DNA from 2 places in the Gilliamella sp. wkB195 genome. Region 2 is predicted to be linked to the other one. Evidence: riboswitches for the same ligand, from Rfam matches in the RefSeq annotation. Region 2 holds a riboswitch; the other holds the start of a gene.
What was found. Region 2 has a riboswitch for preQ1 ahead of queF (preQ(1) synthase). Riboswitches for the same ligand answer to the same signal wherever they lie in the genome.
Positions count from the first base shown of each region.

Region 1: another riboswitch for preQ1. It lies ahead of queD (6-carboxytetrahydropterin synthase QueD); the one in region 2 lies ahead of queF (preQ(1) synthase).

Region 1 covers NZ_LZGP01000017.1:10,960-15,392, forward strand. Annotated here, with positions in the region: gene clpB (ATP-dependent chaperone ClpB) at 1-1,498, opposite strand, end outside; PreQ1 riboswitch class I at 1,768-1,813, shown strand; gene queD (6-carboxytetrahydropterin synthase QueD) at 1,816-2,244, shown strand; gene A9G08_RS04765 (7-carboxy-7-deazaguanine synthase QueE) at 2,241-2,855, shown strand; gene pgeF (peptidoglycan editing factor PgeF) at 2,889-3,638, opposite strand; gene rluD (23S rRNA pseudouridine(1911/1915/1917) synthase RluD) at 3,648-4,433, opposite strand, start outside.
Region 2 covers NZ_LZGP01000030.1:8,877-13,309, reverse strand. Annotated here, with positions in the region: gene coaA (type I pantothenate kinase) at 1-854, shown strand, start outside; gene A9G08_RS07665 (DUF1090 family protein) at 871-1,326, shown strand; PreQ1 riboswitch class I at 1,473-1,517, shown strand; gene queF (preQ(1) synthase) at 1,522-1,995, shown strand; gene queC (7-cyano-7-deazaguanine synthase QueC) at 2,012-2,689, shown strand; gene A9G08_RS07650 (7-cyano-7-deazaguanine/7-aminomethyl-7-deazaguanine transporter) at 2,728-3,399, shown strand; gene A9G08_RS07645 (alpha-2-macroglobulin family protein) at 3,659-4,433, shown strand, end outside.

The DNA of each region.
Region 1 (4,433 bases), on a different contig from region 2:
CGGACATTTTGTTCAAGTCACCCATTCGGCGAGCTTGTTCTATCTCGGTACGCGCTTTTTCCAGCTCCGCCTTGATATTTTGAGTGCCCGAAAGTGCAGCCTTCTCTGACTTCCACTCTTCTTCAAGTGATGCATAATCCTTTTCTTTTTCAGCAAGTTCATCGTTTAACATCTCTAGTCGTTTTTTACTTGCATCATCAGACTCTTTCTTGAGCGCTTGTTGTTCAAGTTTGAGTTGGATAATACGTCTTTCAAGTCGATCCAATGATTCTGGTTTTGAATCCATTTGCATACGGATGCTTGATGCTGCTTCGTCGATTAAGTCGATCGCTTTATCGGGTAACATTCGATCAGAGATGTAACGATGCGATAAAGTTGCAGCAGCAACAATGGCTGGATCAGTAATTTGTACGTGGTGATGGAGTTCATAGCGCTCTTTTAAACCACGTAAGATTGCGATCGTGTCTTCAACTGTTGGTTCTGCCACATAGACTTTTTGGAATCGACGTTCTAATGCTGGATCTTTTTCTATGTATTGACGATATTCATCAAGTGTAGTTGCCCCTACGCAGTGTAGTTCACCTCGAGCTAATGCTGGTTTTAACATGTTTCCAGCATCCATCGCCCCGTCACTTTTACCTGCACCAACCATGGTGTGAATTTCATCAATAAATAAAATTATGCTGCCTTCCGCTTTGGCAATATCTTTTAATACCGCTTTTAAGCGTTCTTCAAATTCACCACGATATTTAGCACCAGCAATTAATGCCCCCATATCTAATGATAATACGCGCTTGTTACGTAATCCTTCTGGCACTTCTCGGTTAACAATTCGTTGTGCAAGTCCTTCAACAATAGCGGTTTTACCAACACCTGGTTCACCAATGAGTACTGGGTTGTTTTTAGTTCTACGTTGTAATACTTGTATTGTGCGACGAATTTCTTCATCACGACCGATTACTGGGTCAAGTTTTCCTTGTTCTGCGCGTTCAGTTAGGTCAATGGTGTATTTTTTTAATGCACCACGTTGATCTTCAGCATTAGGATCGTTCACGTTATCACTTCCTCTCACTTGGTTAACAGCTTGGCTAAATTTTTCTTTAGTAACGCCTGCTTTTTTTAAGATATCTGCTAGGCTTCCTTTTTCATCTAATGCCGCTAATATAAATAGTTCAGACGAGATGTAGCTATCGCCATTTTTTTGGGATAATTTATCGCATAAATTTAAGATTTTAATAAATTCTTGTGATGGTATAACTTCACCACCGATACCTTGAACTTGTGGTAAGCGTTCGATTGCTTGATTTAGTTCTTGTTGTAATGTCGCAACATTCGCGCCTGAAGCAGCAAGTAATGGATTTATACTGCTTCCTTCTTGGTTTAACATGGCTGATAGCACATGTATAGGCTCTATGTATTGATTGTCTTTACCTAATGCCATTGATTGAGCATCAGCTAAAGCTTGTTGAAACTTGTTTGTGAGTTTATCTAACCTCATATTATTTATCTCCTAAGCAATAGATTTGGTTTAAATGTTTAAAACATTCAATCCATTTGCATATTCACTAAATAAGTGTGGAAGAATAAATTTCAAGAGCTGATTAACAATATTTTTGACGATTTTTTGAAACAAAGATGTATATATATTACTCGTTTCTTCGCGAAAGATAAAGTAGCTTGAAAAATCATCGATTAATCAATAAGGTTGAGAAAATTTAGGTGACACATGGTTTTTTATCCTTTATATTAGCCTCGCTTTTAAGTTAGCCCACCGTGGTTCGTGATCCATCCCACGTAAAAAAACTAGGAAATTATATGTTTAAAATTGCTAAAGAGTTTCAATTTGATGCTTGTCATATGCTTGATGGGCATAATGGAAAATGTCATAACCTTCATGGTCATACCTACCGTTTGTTAGTCGAGATCAGCGATGATCTTATTTCCAGTGGATCCAGCGCTGATATGGTAATGGATTATGCTGATCTTAAGTTGATTGTAAAACAGCAGATTGTTGATCAATTGGATCATGCTTATCTTTATCATCAAGATAATGCTAATGAACGCAAAATAGCTATGCTTTTAGAACAAATGGAACGTAAAGTTTTTGCTTTTCCTTGCCGTACTACGGCGGAAGGAATGAGTAAATTTATTTTCGAACGTTTGTCTCAGTTTTTGCCGGTGTCGATGATTAAGCTTTGGGAGACCCCCTCTTCTTATTGTGAGTATCATCGGAGCGAAAAATGATTGAGTATCGCATTGTTGAAATCTTCGAATCTTTACAGGGCGAAGGTTATAATACGGGTATGCCTGCTATTTTTATTCGGTTTGCTGGTTGTAATTTGAATTGTAGTTGGTGCGATACTAATTTTCGTCATTTTAAGCGCTTTTCGTTAGAGCAATTACTGGCGATGGTCGGGCAATATAAGAGTTCCAATATTATTATCACTGGTGGTGAGCCTACTATGGTTAGAGATTTACCTATATTGTTGTCCCATTTGAAGCAGGCTGGTTATTATATTGCTATTGAGAGTAATGGGCTGGGTAAGGTTGATCCATTAATTGATTATGTTGCACTGAGTCCTAAATTTTGTTATCAAAGCCGTTACCAAAACATTCTGCAATCAACTGCCAATGAAGTTCGAATCGTCGCTGAAAAACAAGCGGGCTTTATCGATTTTTGTCACTTCATTGAACAGCATATTGAAGCTAAGCGTTACTATTTGTCTCCTTGCGAGATAAATGGTGAGATGAATATGTTTGATACCATTGAGTTGTTAGGTCAGATTAACCATAATCGTATCGATAATAAATGGCTGTTAAGTTTACAGACTCATAAGTTTGCTGATATTGAGTAGTTTTTTATTAACTGCCATTAAACTAGTGGTTTATCACTTTTCTTCAAACCATATCATTGTCGCCATTCTTCCCGTTTTGTTTTCTCTTCGATAGGAGTAAAACAGATCGCGCTCAGTATACGTGCAATAATTACCACCATAAATTTGAGTAATTCCGATCGCGTTTAATCGCTGTTTAGCTATCATGTAAAGGTCGGCCAGATATTTTTTGCCTTCGATAAATTTGAATGCATGGTGAGCATTTTTGTCATACTCTTCAAATTGTTCTTTAACTTCAATACCTACTTCAAATTTTTGTGCACTGATTGCTGGTCCTAGCCAGACGAGAATTTCATTGGTGTTGCATTGAAATTTTTTTGCGGTTTCTTCTAAAATACCATGGCATAGTCCTCGCCAACCCGCATGAGCAGCAGCAACTTGATCGCCTTTAACTGAGCAAAATAGTACCGGCATACAATCAGCAGTTAAAACTACACTGACCTGATTAGCTTGCTTAGTGTAGGAGCCATCAGCTTCAAATCGTGTCGTATTGATTGCTGGTTTTACTTTTGTGATATCCACGACAGTTGTACTGTGTGTTTGATTTAACCAATAAGGTTCACTCGGCACTTTTTCCGCTTGTATTAAGCGATTTCTATTTTCTACGATGTTATTTAAGTCATCCCCTGTTCGACTGCCTAAATTTAAGCTGTCAAAAGGGGGAAGGCTTACCCCTCCAATGCGAGTGGAGGTGAAAGCGCGAACATTACTCGGTGCAGGCCAATAAGGATATATTGATTTAATCATTTTTATTTACCAATCAAGTTCATCTTTATGAAGTTCTGTATCTTCTTGTAACGCATGAATTAATGTTAACATATCATCCGGTATTGGCGCATGCCACTCCATAAGTTCACCTGTAATTGGATGATATAAACGTAGCATTGTTGCATGTAAAGCTTGACGATCAAATTCTCGTAGCGTTTGGATAAAGGATTCACTCGCGCCTTTTGGTGGTCTTGGTCGTCCGCCATAAAGTGGATCACCAACGAGTGGGTGCGCGATATGAGCCATATGTACACGAATTTGGTGAGTTCGGCCAGTTTCTAGCCTTAGCCGTAGTCGAGTATGAAGTCGATATTTTTCCATGACTCGATAATGGGTTACCGCTGGCTTTCCTGTCGGGAATACGGCCATATGCGTGCGTTTAGTAGGATGGCGAGTGATCGGCTGGTCGATTGTGCCACCTGCTGTAATTATGCCCATCGCTACCGCTTCATATTCACGTGTAATTTCACGACGTTGTAGGGATTCAACTAGGTGGGTTTGTGCCTCGATGGTTTTAGCGACGACCATTAGCCCAGTTGTGTCTTTATCTAAACGATGAACAATACCCGCTCTTGGTACTCTTGAAATATCTGGGTAGTGATAAAGCAATGCGTTTAGCACTGTACCATTTGGGTTACCTGCGCCGGGGTGAACAACAAGATCGCGAGGTTTGTTGATAACCAAGATATCATCATCTTCATAAACAATATTGAGTTCGATATTTTCAGGTTGGTGATACGTTTCTTCTTCGATTTCAACGTCTATCGTTAT
Region 2 (4,433 bases):
CTGCTGAAGAATTAACCTCGTTACAAGGAATTAATGAAGATTTGTCTATGGATGAAGTAAGTGAAATTTACTTGCCTTTATCTCGATTACTCAATTATTATATAAGCAATAGTTTTAGCCGTCAGGCAGTCTTATCAAAGTTTCTAGGTAAAAGTCAGAAAATACCTTATGTTATCGGTATTGCTGGTAGTGTTGCTGTTGGTAAAAGCACCACAGCTCGTGTCTTACAAGCATTATTAACTCGTTGGCCGGAACATCGCAAAGTTGCGTTAGTAACGACCGATGGCTTTTTATATCCCAATCGTTATCTTGAAGAACGTGGTATCATGAATAAGAAAGGATTTCCTCAATCTTATGATATCAAAAAGTTAATTAATTTTGTTGCTGATGTAAAGTCAGGTCAGTCAGAAGTTAAAGCACCCGTTTATTCTCATTTGGTTTACGATATTGTTGAAGACGAACAGATTACTATCGACAGTCCAGATATTTTAATTCTTGAAGGATTAAATGTTTTACAAGGCACCATAAATTATACACAGGCTAACAATCGGGTGTTTGTTTCCGATTATGTAGACTTTTCAATATATGTCGATGCACAATTACCCTTATTACACGATTGGTATGTGAATCGATTTTTAAAATTTAGAGCTGGGGCATTTAGTGATCCTAACTCTTACTTTAACCACTATTCTAAGCTTCCCGAGGAAGAGGCTGTGAATATTGCTAACCGCCTTTGGCGAGAAATTAATGAATTGAATTTGATCGAAAATATCCTGCCAACACGGGAACGAGCAAGTTTGATTTTAACCAAAGGTAAAGATCATAAAGTAGATTGTGTTCAATTAAGAAAATAAACTTAGGGGAATCAATATGAAATCAGCAATTAGGTTATTAAGTAAGTTAAGCATTATCACTTTAGTTACTGCATTTTCTGTAAACAGTTATGCAACAAATAATGATGAATACCAAGGGTTAAATTGTGACGGAAAAAAACAAGCAATCCAAACTAAAATAGATCAAGCTAAGAATGCCAATAATGCTAATGAAGTTGCAGGTCTTGAAAAAGCACTTCAAGAAGTTAATACCAATTGTAAAGATGAAACATTAGAAGAAAAATATAAAAGATTAGTGGTTGAAAAAACTAAAGATGTTACTGATAAAACTAAAGAATTAGCAGAAAAGACTAAAGAATATGCAAAAGACAAACTCAATGCAAATCAAGATAAAATTGATGCATTAAAAGCTAAATTAAATGATGCTGAAAAAGAGTTATCTGATGCTAAAGATAAACTTGCTGATTATTACAAACAAATGACTAGCAAATAGAGTAAAGTTAAACGCAAAAAAGTGCCTTCCTCAACTTTTTTGTTAGATAAGCACCATTAATCGAGCGTTAATGGTGCTTTTTTATTGATAAAAGATAATGTGCTTAAACTAGACTTTTCTGCCTAAAAAGAGTAAGGTGTGCGCCTTATTACGTGGTTCGTGAACCTCCCACGCTAAAAAACTAAGGAAAATTTAATGAGCAACATTACACTACTTGGCGACCAATCTGTTCGCTATCCAACTGACTATTGTCCAAATATTTTAGAAACCTTTGATAATAAACACCCCGGTAATGATTATTTTGTTAAATTTAATTGCCCGGAATTTACCAGCCTTTGTCCTATCACTGGTCAACCTGATTTTGCGACGATTTATATTTCGTATGTCCCCAATATAAAGATGGTGGAAAGTAAATCGCTCAAACTCTATTTATTTAGCTTTCGTAATCATGGTGATTATCATGAAGATTGCATTAATATCATTATGAAAGATCTGATTAAATTAATGGATCCTAAATATATTGAGGTTTGGGGGAAATTTACACCACGTGGTGGTATCTCTATCGACCCTTATGCTAATTACGGTAAACCTGGTACTAACTGGGAACAAATTGCGCTTAATCGTTTAGCTAATCACGATCTTTATCCTGAAAAAGTCGATAATCGTTAATTTTTTTCGTACACAAATTAAATCGGAACCGTTAAAAATGCAAAATCGTAAAGCACTAGTGATATTTTCTGGTGGGCAAGATTCTACTACCTGTTTACTGCAAGCCATTGCTGATTATGGGCGTGAAAACGTTGAAACAATCAGCTTTCAATATGGTCAACGACATGCCATTGAGCTTGAAAAAGCCAAATGGATTGCTGACGATCTTGGTGTAAAGCAAACCGTCATTGACACTTCAGTGATCAAACAAACAACTAATAATGCCTTGATTGATGACTCGCAAGAGATTAAATCAGCCCAAGAAGGGGATTATCCCAATACCTTTGTTGACGGGCGTAATATGCTATTTTTATTGTTAGCTGGGTGCTATGCCAAACAGCACGGTATTAAAGATATCATTATTGGGGTATGTGAAACCGATTTTAGTGGTTATCCGGATTGTCGAGATATCTTTATTAAATCCATGAATGTTTCGATGAATTTAGCCTTGGATTACACGTTTAACATCATCACCCCATTAATGTATCTAACTAAAGCGCAAACATGGGAAATGGCTGATAAACTCGGTTATCTTGATTATATCCGGCAACACACTCACACTTGTTATTATGGGGTAGAGGGGGGATGTGGTAAATGTCCAAGCTGTATCCTTCGAGATAAAGGTTTAACTCAATACCTTAATCAATCAAATTAACACTGGGTTCACTCACCCCATTAAAAAAGGAAAAACTTATGTATCTGAACACTAATTCAGAACAAACGAGCAAATTTACTCATACTCAACAAATGAAGGCTCTTGGCTGGCTTTCGTTTTTTCATATTTTAGTTATTGCTTCGAGCAATTATCTGGTACAAATCCCATTTGATATCTTCGGTTTTCATACCACTTGGGGAGCATTTACCTTTCCATTTATCTTTTTAACCACCGATTTAACCATTCGGGTATTTGGTGCAAGTCTTGCCAGAAAGATTATCTTTGTAGTGATGATACCAGCATTACTGTTCTCTTATTCCATTTCGGTTGTGTTTTTTGAAGGGCATTGGATGGGATTTTCAGCTTTATCTGATTTTAACAGTTTTGTTTTCCGTATTGCTTTAGCCAGTTTTGCCGCTTATTTAGTCGGGCAATTGATAGATATCACTGTGTTTAATTATTTGCGTAAGAATAAAGCATGGTGGGTTGCGCCTTCGGCGTCAGCGGTGTTAGGTAATGGTATAGATACTATTGTCTTTTTTGCCATTGCCTTTTATCAAAGTAGTGACGAATTTATGGCCAATCATTGGATCGAGATCGCCGCAATTGACTATAGTTTTAAAATTTTGATTTGTGGATTATTTTTCTTACCGCTTTATGGCATTATTTTGAATTTTATTTTAAAAAAACTGCTTATAAAGTCACTATAACAACCTGATTAATTACTTAATTATTCAGAATAATTGTTAATATTTAGAGCTTATCAGCGTTATGATAAGTTCTAAATGCCAATACCCCTTTCAAAAACCCCGTTCCTCAACTTTTTTTACCAATTTAAAAATTTAATTATCTCAAAATAAATTAAAAATCTTAATAAAGATTCTTTGCTAAAGTTTTGGTGAAAGTGCATAATATGAACAAAAAAATAAGTAGTATTTTTATCAGGAATAGAAAGGATTAGGTGAAACAATGAGATTGATAAAACACTTAGCTGTGTTGGGTTTGTTTTTGACGTTATGCGCTTGTGATAATCAAAAAGATAAATCGACAGATTCAGTAAGTAATAATAAAACCGAGTTAACTACAAATAATACCATTAATACCATTAATACCATTAATACCAGTAATACAACGCATGATTCGAGTACAAATTCGCAATCTCATAACCCATTTAATCCAACACCTGAACTAATCGAAAAATATAAAGGTAAAAATCTAAAAGTTCTCGATAGTTCAGAATTAATCATTGATGGTTCAAGCACATTAGTCGTGACGTTTTCTGTCCCTCTCAATCCGAAATTGAATTTTTCAAATTTATTAAGATTGGTTGACAAAGAAAGTGGTGTGGTTGATGGCGCTTGGGAGTTGTCTGATAATGGCCTTGAATTAAAACTTCGCTACCTTCAGCCAAATCGTAAATTGGTTTTAACTATCGATAAGATGTTATCAGCGATTAATGATAGCCATTTGTCATCTGTTTATGAAGCTCAAATAACCACCCAAGATCGCCAACCTATGGTTGGTTTTGCTAGTACTGGATTTTTATTACCAAGTAAATCCATGAGTGGATTGCCGATTAATACGCTCAATGTTGATAAAGTTGATATAAACTTTTTCAAAATTAAGCCAGAAAAATTACCTATTTTGCTTGATAATTATGGTTTTATTGATATGTTGTCAATTTGGCGTTCGCAAAGTATGAGTGAATATACTGATTTAGTTTATTCTTCAAGATTTGATCTTA